One region of the Pseudomonas sp. c313 genome, then DNA from elsewhere that is predicted to be linked to it. Evidence: predicted binding sites of a transcription regulator. Region 1 holds the regulator's gene; the other holds the start of a gene.
What was found. The regulator FliA, encoded in region 1, starts transcription of late flagellar genes. The targets are predictions, from matches to a motif close to CTAAAGTTTNNNNNNNNNNNGCCGNTAA.
Positions count from the first base shown of each region.

Region 2: a site for FliA is predicted at 4,419-4,446, ahead of ACZRKZ_RS06700 (methyl-accepting chemotaxis protein). Genes of this name have one in related genera too.

Region 1 is NZ_JBUZRD010000001.1:677,048-684,444, reverse strand. Features, by position in the region: gene ACZRKZ_RS03350 (protein phosphatase CheZ) at 9-797, opposite strand; gene ACZRKZ_RS03345 (chemotaxis response regulator CheY) at 816-1,190, opposite strand; gene fliA (RNA polymerase sigma factor FliA) at 1,358-2,098, opposite strand; gene fleN (flagellar synthesis regulator FleN) at 2,095-2,928, opposite strand; gene flhF (flagellar biosynthesis protein FlhF) at 3,053-4,369, opposite strand; gene flhA (flagellar biosynthesis protein FlhA) at 4,381-6,516, opposite strand; gene flhB (flagellar biosynthesis protein FlhB) at 6,693-7,397, opposite strand, start outside.
Region 2 is NZ_JBUZRD010000002.1:426,246-433,642, reverse strand. Features, by position in the region: gene pvdQ (bifunctional acylase PvdQ) at 1-1,428, shown strand, start outside; gene ACZRKZ_RS06710 (AAA family ATPase) at 1,465-1,989, opposite strand; gene pnuC (nicotinamide riboside transporter PnuC) at 1,986-2,549, opposite strand; gene ACZRKZ_RS06700 (methyl-accepting chemotaxis protein) at 2,693-4,327, opposite strand; gene ACZRKZ_RS06695 (undecaprenyl-diphosphate phosphatase) at 4,580-5,410, shown strand; gene ACZRKZ_RS06690 (DUF1294 domain-containing protein) at 5,416-5,799, shown strand; gene ACZRKZ_RS06685 (MmcQ/YjbR family DNA-binding protein) at 5,788-6,138, opposite strand; gene ACZRKZ_RS06680 (LysR substrate-binding domain-containing protein) at 6,150-7,058, opposite strand; gene ACZRKZ_RS06675 (FMN-dependent NADH-azoreductase) at 7,184-7,397, shown strand, end outside.

The sequences.
Region 1 (7,397 bases):
GTGTGCTCCTAAAATCCAAGACTGGACAGCAAATCGTCTACGTCATCTTGCCCTGACATAACGTCTTCACGTTTATCGGCATGAATCTGCGGACCTTCACCCTTGGCGAGGTGTTTTTGTGGATCTTTTTCCGAGAGGATCGCTTCGCGGTCATGTTCAATACCGGCAAAACGATCCACCTGCCCGGCCATCAGCACCAGTTTGAGCAAATTGCTTTCCACTTCAGTGACCAGTTGGGTCACTCGTTTGATCACCTGGCCGGTGAGGTCCTGGTAATCCTGGGCCAGCAGAATGTCGTTGAGGTTGCTGGAAACCGTGCGGTTTTCCTGCTCACTGCGCGACAGAAACCCTTCGACCCGACGCGCCAGCTCACGAAATTCTTCGGCGCCCACTTCCCGGCGCATGAAACGGCCCCAGTCGGTGCCCAGCGCCTTGGCTTCATTGGACATGCCGTTGACCAGAGGCGTGGCGTTTTCCACCAGATCCATGGTGCGGTTCGCCGCCGCCTCAGTCAGCCTGACCACATAGGACAGGCGTTCGGTGGCATCGGTGATTTGCGAGATTTCTTCGGCCTGGGGCATGTGCGGGTCAATCTGAAAATTGACGATTGCACTGTGCAACTCACGGGTGAGTTTGCCCACTTCCTGGTACAGGCCGCGATCACGGGTCTGGTTAAGCTCATGGATCAACTGCACCGCATCGCCGAACCGGCCTTTTTCAAGGCTTTCGACCAACTGGTGAGCATGTTTTTTCAGGGTCGATTCGAAATCGGCCTGCGATGATTCGTTATGCTCCATAGCTCCCCCGTGGCGACATCAATGGTTGATGCGTTCGAAGATTTTTTCGATCTTCTCTTTCAAGGCCAATGCGGTGAATGGCTTGACCACGTAGCCGTTGACCCCGGCCTGGGCGGCTTCGATGATCTGTTCACGCTTGGCTTCGGCGGTCACCATCAGCACGGGAAGGCTGCGCAGTTTTTCATCAGCGCGCACATGACGCAGCAAATCGATACCGGTCATGCCCGGCATGTTCCAGTTGGTTACCAGAAAGTCGATGCTCCCGCTGTTGAGGATCGGAATCGCTGTAATGCCGTCATCCGCCTCGACCGTGTTAGTGAACCCAAGGTCACGCAACAGGTTTTTTATGATCCGCCGCATCGTTGAGAAGTCATCAACGATGAGGATTTTCATGTTCTTGTCCAATTCGACCTCCAAGCAGTCTTAAACGCGTCCAGCACCTGGCGCGCCATTTCAATCAACAGGCGTTACACAAAAAGGACTGCTGGGGTACACCACGGGCTAACCCGCCCACACCAAGAGCATGGACGGTGTCGTTCGCAGTGTCCCCACACTGCCTGTCAGCGCGCTCGCCACTCTCCCAAACGCCCCCGCAAGCGGGCCGCGCACTGGCTGTGTAACTGGCTGACCCGCGATTCGCTGACCCCCAGGACCTCACCGATTTCCTTGAGGTTCAGCTCTTCGTCGTAGTACAGCGCCAACACTAGTCGCTCACGCTCCGGCAAATTGGCAATCGCGTCCGCCAGTGCGCCCTGGAAGCGTTCATCTTCCAGATCGCGCGACGGTTCAAGATGAGCACTCGCGCCGTCCTCATGCAGCCCTTCATGTTCGCCGTCCTGCAACAGGTCGTCGAAACTGAACAAGCGACTGCCCAAGGTATCGTTCAAAATCCCGTAGTAATCGTCGAGACTCAATTGGAGTTCGGCCGCAACTTCGTGATCTTTAGCGTCACGACCGGTTTTTGCTTCAATTGAGCGAATTGCGTCACTTACCATGCGGGTATTGCGGTGGACCGAACGCGGCGCCCAATCACCTTTACGCACTTCGTCGAGCATCGCGCCACGGATACGGATACCCGCATACGTCTCGAAACTCGCACCCTTGCTCGCGTCATATTTGGTCGACACTTCGAGCAAGCCGATCATGCCTGCCTGGATCAGGTCTTCGACCTGGACGCTGGCAGGCAAGCGTGCCAGCAAGTGGTAGGCAATGCGCTTGACCAAGGGCGCATAGCGCTCAATCAATTCGCCTTGGCTATCACGAGCCGAACTCTTGTAAAGGTTATAGCCGCTGGCTGTCATAACACCGGTCCTGCGCTCGTCTGATGCACCAATCGCTCGACGAAAAACTCCAGATGCCCCCGGGGATTGGCGGGCAACGGCCAAGTATCGACCTTCTGAGCAATAGCCTTGAACGCCAGTGCGCACTTCGAACGAGGGAATGCTTCATAGACTGCACGCTGCTTTTGCACAGCCTTGCGCACACACTCGTCATAGGGAACTGCGCCAACATATTGTAAGGCGACATCGAGGAAGCGATCCGTGACCTTGGTCAACTTGGCGAACAGGTTGCGTCCTTCCTGCGGGCTTTGGGCCATGTTGGCCAGCACGCGAAAGCGGTTCATGCCGTAGTCGCGGTTAAGCAGTTTGATCAGGGCGTAGGCGTCGGTGATCGAGGTGGGCTCGTCGCAGACCACCAGCAACACTTCTTGCGCTGCGCGCACAAAGCTGACCACGGACTCACCAATCCCGGCGGCGGTGTCGATCACCAGCACGTCGAGGTTGTCGCCAATATCGCTGAAGGCCTGAATCAGGCCCGCATGCTGCGCCGGGCTCAGATGCACCATACTCTGGGTGCCAGAGGCAGCCGGCACGATGCGAACCCCGCCGGGCCCCTGCAACAGCACGTCGCGCAGCTCACAGCGGCCTTCGATGACATCGGCCAATGTATGTTTGGGCGTCAGTCCCAGCAGAACGTCAACGTTCGCCAGTCCCAGGTCGGCATCCAGCAGCATGACGCGGCGGCCAAGCTCTGCCAGGGCCAGGGACAAATTCACTGACACGTTAGTTTTCCCGACGCCACCTTTGCCGCCGGTCACCGCGATCACCTGTACGGGATGCATGCTGCCCATTTTATTTCTTTACCTTGTCTTGCTTAGACGCAGGCTACATGAGGTGGTCGCGCGAACTGCTGGCAGACCATCGATGTAGGTACTTTTTTGCACTGTCGTTTTAAAATTGAAGGCCATGTTGCCCTCAGCCGACCCGTTTGGCCGGACTGTGGTAGAGATCCGCGAACATGTCAGCCATCGCTTCCTCACTGGGTTCTTCCTGCATTTGCACGCTGACAGCACGGCTGACCAACTGATGACGGCGCGGCAGATGTAAATCATCCGGAATCCGCGGCCCGTCGGTCAGGTAGGCGACCGGTAATTCATGACTAATTGCCAAACTCAGCACCTCGCCCAGACTCGCCGTTTCGTCGAGTTTAGTCAGGATGCAGCCCGCCAGCCCACAACGCTTGTAACTGTGATACGCAGCGGTGAGAACCTGTTTTTGGCTGGTTGTTGCAAGCACCAGATAATTTTTTGACTTGATCCCGCGCCCAGCCAGGCTTTCCAGCTGCATGCGCAGGGCCGGATCGCTGGCTTGCAGGCCAGCGGTGTCGATCAACACCACGCGTTTGCGCAGCAGCGGATCGAGGGCGTTGGCCAACGACTGGCCTGGATCGACATGGGTCACCGGCACGTTGAGGATGCGGCCCAGGGTCTTGAGCTGTTCCTGGGCGCCAATGCGGTAGCTATCCATGCTCACCAGCGCGATGTTCTGCGCGCCGTACTTGAGCACGTATCGGGCTGCCAGCTTGGCCAGGGTGGTGGTCTTGCCCATGCCGGCAGGGCCGACCATGGCAATCACGCCACCCTCTTCCAGGGGTTCGATTTCCGGGGTAGCAATCATCCGCGCCAGATGGGCCAGCAACATGCGCCAAGCCTGGCGAGGCTCTTCAATTTCGGTGGTCAGCGCCAACAGATCGCGGGACAACGGGCCGGACAGGCCGATGCGTTGCAGGCGGCGCCAGAGGTTGGCCTGTTGCGGTTTGCTGCCCTGCAATTGGTTCCACGCCAACGAGCCAAGCTGCACTTCCAGCAGCTCACGCAGGCCGTTGAGTTCAAAACGCATCGAGTCGAACACACGCTGATCGACCGGCGCCGCCTGTGCGGGCGCCGCAGGACGTGGTGGCTCGACAAAGGTCGGCTCTACCAGCGGCTCGGAGGCAGTCAGCGGCAGGCCGGCGAACAACTGGCGATTGGTGGTGGCGTCGCTGTCGCCGCGCATGCTCAATTCGGCCTGGGCCGAGACAATGCGCGAGGCAGTCTTGCGCAGCTCGTCTTCCAGTTCCATGTTCGGTACGCGCGGCGCCAGCGCCGAGGGTTGGTAATCCAGGGCAGCCGTCAGCTCGACACCGCCGGCAATGCGACGGTTACCGATAATCGCGGCGTCGGCGCCCAGCTCATCACGAACCAGTTTCATGGCCTGACGCATATCGGCGGCGAAAAAACGCTTCACTTGCATAACCCACTACCTCAGCCGTTGGGGCCTACTGTCGCGACGATAGTCACTTGCTTATTGTCAGGAATTTCCTGATAAGCCAAAACGTGCAAATTCGGTACTGCCAGGCGTCCAAACCGCGACAACATCGCCCGAACGGGGCCTGCCACCAGCAGAATCACCGGCTGGCCCTGCATTTCCTGGCGCTGTGCGGCGTCGATCAACGAACGCTGCAGCTTTTCAGCCATGCTTGGCTCCAGCAGAACGCCCTCTTCCTGGCCTTGCCCTGCCTTCTGAATACTATTGAGCAATATTTGTTCCAACCTTGGTTCCAAGGTGATCACAGGTAGCTCGGAGTCAAGCCCTACAATGCTTTGGACGATGGCGCGGGACAATCCGACGCGCACCGCGGCGACCAGCGCGGCAGTATCTTGACTCTTGGCGGCATTGTTGGCGACGGCTTCGGCAATGCTGCGAATGTCCCGAACGGGCACCTGTTCGGCCAACAGCGCTTGCAGCACCTTGAGCAGTTGCGACAGCGACAGTATTCCCGGCACCAGTTCTTCAGCCAGTTTCGGCGAGGCTTTGGCCAGTAACTGCATGAGTTGCTGGACTTCTTCGTGGCCAATCAACTCGTGGGAGTGCTTGTAGAGAATCTGGTTAAGGTGGGTGGCGACCACCGTGCTGGCATCCACCACGGTGTAGCCCAGGGACTGCGCCTGGTTGCGCTGGCTGGCTTCGATCCACACAGCCTCCAGGCCAAAAGCCGGATCTTTGGCGGTTATGCCGCTGAGGGTGCCGAAGACCTGGCCGGGGTTGATCGCCAACTCCCGGTCCGGGTAGATCTCGGCTTCTGCCAGGGTCACGCCCATCAAGGTCAGGCGGTAGGCGCTGGGGGCCAGGTCGAGGTTGTCACGAATGTGCACAGTGGGCATCAGAAAGCCCAGGTCCTGGGACAGCTTCTTGCGCACGCCCTTGATCCGCGCCAGCAATTGCCCGCCCTGGTTACGGTCCACCAGGGGAATCAGGCGGTAGCCCACTTCCAGGCCAATCATGTCGATAGGCGTCACGTCATCCCAACCCAGCTCCTTGGTTTCCTGGGCACGGGACGGCGATGGCAGCAGTTCCTGCTGACGTGCAACTTCTTGCAGCGCCTGGACCTTGACCCCGCTCTGCTTTTTCCAGAACAGGTAGGCCGCGCCCCCCGCGAGGGCTGCCATGGAAAGAAAGGACACATGGGGCATGCCAGGCACAATACCCATCACCGCCATGATGCCGGCCGCCACCGCCAGAGCCTTGGGCGAGGAGAACATCTGCCGATTGATCTGCTTGCCCATGTCTTCGGAGCCCGAAGCACGGGTCACCATGATCGCGGCAGCGGTGGACAACAGCAGTGATGGCAATTGCGCCACCAAACCGTCACCGATGGTCAGCAAGGCGTAGACCCTGCCGGCGTCGCCGAAGGTCATGCCATGCTGGAAGATACCAACCGCCATGCCGCCGATCAGGTTGATAAACAGAATCAGCAGGCCGGCGATGGCGTCACCGCGCACGAACTTGCTGGCGCCGTCCATGGAGCCGTAGAACTCGGCTTCCTGGGCCACTTCAAGGCGGCGGTTCTTGGCCTGGTTCTGGTCGATCAGGCCGGCGTTGAGGTCGGCGTCGATAGCCATTTGCTTGCCGGGCATGGCGTCGAGGGTGAAACGCGCGCTCACCTCGGAAATCCGCCCGGCGCCCTTGGTCACCACCACGAAGTTGATGATCATCAGGATCGAGAACACCACGATACCGACCACGTAGTTACCGCCGATCACTACCTCGCCGAAGGCCTGGATCACCTTGCCCGCAGCGGCGTGGCCGTCCTGGCCGTGAAGCATGACCACCCGCGTGGAGGCCACGTTGAGCGCCAGCCTCAGCAAGGTGGCGACCAGCAAAATAGTAGGGAAAACCGCGAAATCCAAGGGCCGCAGGGCGTAGACGCAAACCAGCAGCACGACGATGGACAGGGCAATGTTGAAGGTAAAGAACACGTCGAGCAGGAACGGCGGCATTGGCAACATCATCATTGCCAGCATGACCAACAGCAACAACGGTACGCCCAGATTGCCTCGTGAAAGGTCTGTCAGCGTGCCTCGGGCATTGTTGAGCATTTGAGAACGATCCACCGGCATTCCTCGTTTCCTTGAAGCAAACTTTTGACGCCAGAAGGCGACGTGAAGGCGTCATTGCAAGAAGCCTTCCAACTTTTGCTTGAAGGTGCAGATCGTTCTCTCGCCCGATGAGGTTCAAGACGGTATCTACGACGGGGGGCCTGACTTAGAAAGGGTCATTGCTGGCAACAGAAGCCTCAAGAATCGCGGCGCAAATCCGGCGGGATCGGCAGATCCTTGAGGGGGTCTGGGCGCTTGCCCTTGCCAGCGCGGTATTGGCGGATCTGATAGACGTAAGCCAATACTTGGGCCACGGCCAGATAAAGACCGGCAGGGATTTCGTGATCCAGGTCGGTGGAGTAGAAAATCGACCGGGCAAGTTCCGGCGATTCCAGCAGCAGGATGTCGTTGGCCACGGCGATTTCGCGGATTTTCAGGGCGGTAAAGTCGCTACCCTTGGCCAGCAGCATCGGTGCGCCGCCCTTCTCCGGGTCGTACTTGAGGGCCACGGCGTAGTGAGTCGGGTTGGTGATGACCACATCAGCATCGGGAACCGACGACATCATCTTGCGCTGGGACATCTCGCGCTGCAGTTGGCGAATGCGCTGTTTCACTTCCGGCCGGCCTTCCTGGTCCTTGTGCTCGTCGCGCACCTCCTGCTTGGTCATCAGCAGTTTCTTGTGGCTTTCCCACAACTGCACCGGGACGTCGACGGCGGCGATCAACAGCAGGCCGAGGGCCATCCACAGTGAACTCCAGCCCACCACCTGGACGCTGTGGATGATTGCCAGCTCCAGCGGTTCATGGGCGATGCGCTGCAGATCGTCGATATCCGCTGACAACACCGCCAGCGCCACAAACAAAATAATGAAGAACTTGGCCAGGGCCTTGAGCAACTCAAT
Region 2 (7,397 bases), on a different contig from region 1:
TACCGCTTGACCCTGGACCCGAAGGATTCGACCCGCTACCTGCTGGACGGCAAGTCGGTGCCGATGGAGAAAACCAGGGTGACGGTGCAGGTCAAGGAAGCGGATGGCAGCACCAAGGCGCAATCCCACACGGTCTACAGCTCGCAATTCGGTCCGGTGGTGCAATGGCCGGGGAAACTGGACTGGGACGGGCAATACGCCTTCAGCCTGAGGGATGCCAACCTGGGCAACGACCGCGTGCTGGCGCAGTGGTACGCGATGAACCGCGCCGGTAGCCTCAAGGAACTGCAAGCCTCAGTGCACACCTTGCAAGGCATCCCGTGGGTCAACACCCTGGCGGCGGATGATCAGGGACAGAGCCTGTACATGAACCTGTCGGTGGTGCCCAACGTGAGTGCGCAAAAGCTGGCGCAATGCAGCGATCCCCGCGCCGGTTTGCAGTTGATCGTGCTTGATGGCGCCCACAGTGCTTGTGCCTGGGACATCGATCCGCGTGCCGCCCAGGCCGGTATTTTTCCGGCGGATCAGTTGCCGCAGCTGGAGCGTAGAGACTATGTGCAGCACTCCAATGATTCGGCGTGGATGGCCAACCCCAAGGCCCCGCTGACCGGTTTTTCGCCGGTGATCAGCCAGGAGCAGATTGCCCTGGGGCCGCGCTCGCGCTTTGCCTTGCAGCGTTTGCAGGCGTTGGACACACACCCGATTAGCGCAGCTTCCCTGGAAAACATGGTGATGGACAATCAGGTCTACCTAGCCAGCCAAGTGATGCCCGACCTGCTGAAATTCTGTGGCGAAAGCCTGGGCGTAGATGCGCCAGCCCTGAAACCGGTCTGCGCAAGCCTGAAAAACTGGGACCAGCGCGCCAATCTTGAAAGTGGGCTGGGGCTGGTACATTTCATCAATGTGATGGACCAGATGCAGCAAGTGCCTGAACGGTGGCGCGTCGATTTTGACCCGCAGCAACCGCAAGCTACGCCGCGCGGCCTGGCCATTGAGCGGGCGCCGGTGGCCAAGGCGTTGCGTGAAGCGATGCTGGCATCGGTCGCTGAAGTTGCCAGGCAGGGGCTGAGCGAGAGCAGTCGCTGGGGCGATATCCAGGTGTCTGGCACCACGCCGATCCACGGTGGGCCGCAAGAATTGGGGGTATATAACGCGATGCAGAGCGTACCCAGGGACGACGGCAAGCGTGAGGTGGTCAGCGGCAGCAGTTACTTGCAGGTCGTCACCTTCGACGACAAGGGGCCGCAGGCCCAGGGCGTGCTGGCGTTCTCGTTGTCCAGCGACCCGGCCTCAACGTATTCGAAGGACCAGACCCAGGCGTTTTCCGAGAAGAAACTCAGCCCGTTGCCCTTTACCGAGCAGCAGATTGCAGCGGACCCGCAGTATCAGGTGCGGGTGATCAGCGAGAAGGATGGGGCCGGGCGATAGATAGAGCGTACCGCGGAGTGATCATACAAGGGGTATTCACTCTTGAAGCAGTTGCGCCACTGCCGCGAAAGCCTTGTTGCGACGTTCATCCCAATCGCCGCGAATCACCGCAAATGGCTGTTGATGCAGTTCCAGCCACCGCTGGCTGGCCTGGAAGAAAGCCTGGCGATCTGCCAGTTTCGGTTGGCAGCGCTGCCCGTCATCGGCCCAGCCGACATCTTCCGGGGACAGCAGCAAATGCAAGTCATAGTGGCGAGCCAGCAGCTCGCGGTCGAGCCATTCAGGGTAGTCGCCGAACAGCGTCTGGCTCCACAGTTTGTTGGTCAACAGGTGGGTGTCGAGGATCAATAACGCTGGCTGTTCAGCGCGGGCCGTATCTTCCCAGGCCAACTGGCCGCGGGCGATTTCAGGGATATCCGCCAAGGTGGTATCGCGCTGAAAGTGATCGATGAAATACCGAACAAATTCTCCCACCAATACTCCGCCGAAATGCGTCTGCAACTGCTCGGCCAGCCAGCTTTTACCGCTGGATTCGGGACCTGCCATGACCACCACTTTCATGCGCGCAACGCCGGATCAGCCCGCCATTCCCGCCAACCCTGCACGGCGATCACGGTGAACAAGGCGTAAAGGGCCGCCGTGAGGTACAGGCCCTTATAGAGAAACAACCCGACAAAAATCACATCGACGGCAATCCACAACGGCCAGCATTGCACGCGCTTCTGCGCCATCCACATTTGCGCCACCAGGCTGAAACCGGTCAAGGCTGCGTCCAGCCAGGGTTGTGCGGCATCGGTCCAATGCACCATGGCGGCGCCCAGCAACAGGCTGCCTACCGCGCCAATCGTCAGGTGCAGGAGGATCGGTTGGGCACCAAGGCTGGTCACCTGACGACCCTGTTTAACCTCGCCGGCTCGTGTCCATTGCCACCAGCCGTAGAGTTGCAGCCCGGCGTAGATCACCTGCAGCAACATGTCCGAATACAGCTTTACCTCGAAAAAAACCCAGGTGTAGAGCAATACCATCACCAGGCCGATGGGCCAGCACCAGGGGTTCTGCTTGACTGTCAACCAGACGGCGATCACCCCCAGGGCGGCGGCAAACAGTTCAAGCCCGGACATGAAGATTCCTTGGGATATTCGAAGAGGGGGGCGATTGTAACCACAGGAGGGCTTGGCGCAAAGGTATGTAGAGAGGTGCTCGTTGCGGCAAAGCGTGCTTGTTGTGGCGAGCGGGCAACCCCGCTCGCCACAGGGGGCTGGCGCTAGACCTTGAACTGGCGCAGCAACCCGTTTAACTCCTCGCTCAAGCCCTTCAAGTGCGTACTGGCAACACTCGATTGCTGCGCCGCCAGTGCCGTACTGTGAGAAAGCCCAGCGGCCTGGGTGACGTTCTGGTTGATGTCTTCCACCACATGGGCCTGTTGCAGGGTGGCGCTGGCAATCGAGGCGTTCAGGCCATTGAGGTTGCGCAGGGCCTGGCCGATGGCAGTCAGGCTGGCGCCGGCCTGGCCGGCTTGTTCGATGGTCAGTTGTGATGCCTGGTGGCTGTCGCTGATCACCTGGACCGCCGCTTCGGAATGGCCTTGCAGGCGCTCGATCATGCTCTGGATTTCTGCTGTGGATTTTTGTGTGCGCTGGGCCAGCAGGCGCACTTCGTCGGCGACCACGGCAAAACCACGGCCTTGTTCACCCGCGCGGGCCGCTTCGATGGCGGCGTTGAGGGCCAGCAGGTTGGTCTGGTCGGCGATGGAGCGGATCACCTCCAGTACGCCGCCAATCTGGGTGCTTTCCGAGGACAGGGTACGGATCACCTCGACCGCCTGGCTGATGGTGTTGGACAGTGCATCAATCTGCTGCAGGCTGCCGTCGATATTGACTTGGCCTTGCTCGGCCTGGACCTGGGCGTCGCGCATTTCGCTGGCGGCATGCTCGGCATTCTTGGCCACGTCCTGCACGCCATAGGTCACTTCATTGATGGCAGTGGCCACCAGTTCCATTTGCTGGGACTGTTGCTGGCTGCGGTCATGGGCGGCGCTGGCATTGCTGCCCAGCTCTGAGGACGACTGGCCCAGGGCGTTGGCGCAGGTCTGCAATTGGCTGACCACCTGGCGTAGCTTGGTGGTGAAGCTATTGAAGTGCCGGGACAGTTGGGTGACTTCGTCCTGGCCGTGGGTGTCCAGGCTGCGGGTCAGGTCGCTTTCGCCGCTGGCGATATTGGCCATGGCGTTCACTGCTTCCTGGAGCGGCCTTACGATGCTGCGGGCGATCAGCGACACCAGCAGGGCCATGATCATGGCAATGCCCAGGCCGATGATCGAGGTCTTCCACACCTGGCCCTGAAACTGGGCTTGCACGTCATCCACGTAGACGCCTGAACCGATGATCCAGCCCCACGGCTGGAACAACTGGATATAGGAGGTTTTTGCCACTGGGTCAGCCGCGCCGGGTTTTGGCCAGCGGTAGTTGACCATGCCGGCGCCCTTGGCCTTGGCCAGGCTGACAAACTCGTTGAACACGGCAAAGCCGTCCGGATCACGAATAGCCGATAGGTTCTGGCCATCCAGCTTCGGGTTGGCTGGGTGCATCACCATCATTGGCGACAGGTCGTTGATCCAGAAATAGTCGTCATGGTCGTAACGCAGGCCACGTACCACGCTCAAGGCTTGTTTTTGCGCCGCGTCTCGGGTCAAGACGCCGGCGGTTTCGAGGGTGTGGTAATACGTCAGTATCCCGTTGGCGGTTTCCACCACATGCTGGGTCTGTTGGCTCTTGGCCTGATACAGATCGTCATGGATCTGCTTGAGCATCAGCAAGCCCAGGGTCAGCAGCATTAACACGGCGACTATCAGGATCAGCCAGAGGCGCCGGCTGATCGACATATTGCGCAAGCTGTTCATAGTCATCTCACTCCGTGCTCTTATAATTGTTGGCGCAGTAATCGACTGCCCAAGCGATAACGCGAAGCGAAATTCGGGCTTGTCTGATAGGCTTTCGGCCCGGAATCAAAAAACCTGAGTCCTGCTGATTTTTCACAGAATTTTTGCAGTTCGGCCTTGATCCTGCGCGCTGCGATTTTAGCGTGCTCATCGTTAGTGAACGTCTAGAAAATATCAACGAGGCATGCGGTCGCATGACCTTATGGGGGAATAATGGATCTTTGGACTGCCGTACAGGCATTGATACTTGGAGTTGTCGAAGGGCTGACGGAGTTTTTGCCTATCTCCAGTACTGGTCACCAGATCATCGTCGCCGACTTGCTCAACTTCGGTGGCGAACGGGCCATGGCGTTCAACATCATCATCCAGCTCGGCGCCATACTCGCGGTGGTCTGGGAGTTCCGACGCAAGATCCTCGATGTGGTCATCGGTTTGCCGACCCAGCGCAATGCCCAGCGTTTTACCATCAACCTGTTGATCGCCTTTATGCCGGCAGTGGTATTGGGGGTGATTTTTGCCGATATGATCCACGAGTATCTGTTCAATCCGATCACCGTGGCCACCGCGCTGGTGGTGGGCGGCATCATCATGTTATGGGCTGAACGCCGGCAGCATGAAATCCACGCCGAAAGTGTCGACGACATCACCTGGAAAGATGCTTTGAAAGTCGGTCTTGCCCAGTGCCTGGCGATGATTCCGGGAACTTCACGTTCCGGCTCGACCATCATTGGCGGCCTGCTGTTTGGCCTGTCACGCAAGACCGCCACCGAGTTCTCGTTCTTCCTGGCAATGCCGACCATGGTTGGCGCGGCGGTGTACTCGGGCTACAAGTACCGTGACCTGTTCCAGCCGGATGACCTGCCGGTGTTCGCTATTGGTTTTGTCACCTCGTTCATCTTCGCGATGATCGCGGTCAAGGGTTTGCTCAAGTTCATCGCCAGCCACAGCTACGCGGCGTTTGCCTGGTATCGCATTGCCTTCGGCCTGTTGATCCTGGCGACCTGGCAGTTCGGCTGGATTGATTGGGCTGCAGCCAAGGCGTGAATAGCATGAACATCCAGCATCCACGCTTCAAGGCCCTGGTGTTTGTGCTGTTGTGTGCCGTGCCGCTGTTTGGCTCGGCATCGCTTGGGTATCGCGGTGTTTCGCTGATCCCGCTGGTGGCCTATGGCGCGGTCAGCGTGGTCACGTTTTTCCTGTACTGGAGCGACAAACGCCAGGCCCGCAGCGACAGCTGGCGTACCCCGGAAAAAATCCTCCATACCCTGGAACTGGCTGGCGGTTGGCCGGGTGCGCTGATTGCCCAGCAGGTGTTTCGCCACAAGACGCGCAAGGTGTCTTATCAGGTGGTGTTCTGGCTGATCGTCTTGCTGCACCAAGTGTTCTGGATCGATCAACTGTTCCTGGGTGGCATGCTGCGGTCAGTGTTCTAGTAAAAGCCCGACCTGCGTGCGCTTGGGCAGCTTGCTGACCACCAGTTGGTGGGAGCGTTGCAACAAGCCACGCAGCTCCTCGCCGCCCAACGGGTAGGGCGCTTCCATGATGATCCATTGCGCCCGAGCCAGGTAAGGCGCCGGGTGAATCCCTGGGCGGTCCACATGGCCGAGAAATAGCTCCTTGTCGACCTTGAACGCGAGGGACTCGCCCCGCAGGTTCTGCAACGCAAACATCTTGTTTCCGGCAATCGAAAACACCCGCACGCCGCCCCACTTGTAATCCTCTCGCGCACCGGGCAAACCCAGGCAAAAGCGTGCGACATCTTCTTCAGTCATTTTCTTCGCGCTCATAGCTGTCGCTCTCCACAACCTTTGAAGGCATGATCCAAGTAGTCGATCCAGGCGCGTACCGCCGGTGACACACCGCGCCGATGCGGGTAAACAGCTTGCAGCCAGCCGCCGGGAAGTGACCATTGCGGCAACAGTTGCACAAGCTGGCCGCTTTCCAGTTCCTGCTCGCAATACATCATGGGTAGCACGGTAAAACCCAGGCCGGCGAGGGTGCTGGCCTTGCGTACGACAAAGTCATCGATGCCTAGCCGCGCTTCCATCACCAAATCGCAACTGTTGCCGTCGGGATCGAGCATGCGCAGGTGGACCATGCGGTCGGCTTCCAGTGCGCCGAGCACCGGCAGTTGCTTGAGGTCTTCCAGGGTATTGATTTGGCGGTTGCGCACAAAGTCGGGGCTGGCGACCATCGCGGTCTGTGCCTGGCGCAGACGGCGGGTTACCAGCAACGGGTCTTCATCCCCCAACTCCCGTACTCGCAGGGCGACGTCGATACCTTCGGCCACCAGGTCGACGCGGCGATTGATCAGCATCATTTCCAGCTGCACCAGCGGATACGTCGCGAGGAATTCGGCCACGACCGTGGGCAGGATTTCGTGGGCCAGGCCTACCGGGCAACTCACCCGCAGGCGGCCCCGAGGCTCAATGGACATGCTGGCGACGGCTTCGTCGGCCATTTCCGCTTCCTGCAGCATCGCCTGGCAGTGCACCAGGTAGCGTTCGCCGACGGCGGTCAGGGTCAACTGGCGGGTGGTGCGTTGCAATAAGCGTGCGCCAAGGCGTTCTTCCAGCTCGGCAATGCGCCGGGACAGCCGTGATTTCGGGATGCCCAGCAAGCGCCCTGCGGCCGCGAAGCCACCGGCTTCCACCACCTTGGCGAAATAGTAGAGGTCATTGAGATCTTGCATGGCGCACCTATTGTCCTGTCAGTAGGACGAACTATCGCATTTTAACCCGCTAATCGGCTATTGGATTCATCTGTAGGATTGTCAGCACTTGATCGCCCCGTGCGATCCTCACTTGGAGATCCCACATGAAACTCTTGCATATCGATTCCAGCATCCTGGGCGACAACTCGGTGTCCCGTCAGTTGAGCGCTGGCGTGGTCAAGGCCTGGCAAGCCGCCGAGCCAGCTATTGAAGTGACCTACCGTGACCTGGCCAGCGATGCCATCAGCCATTTCTCCGGCGTCACCCTAGGCGCACTGGGCACCGCCGCTGAATTGCGTGATGCCGTGCAAAAACACG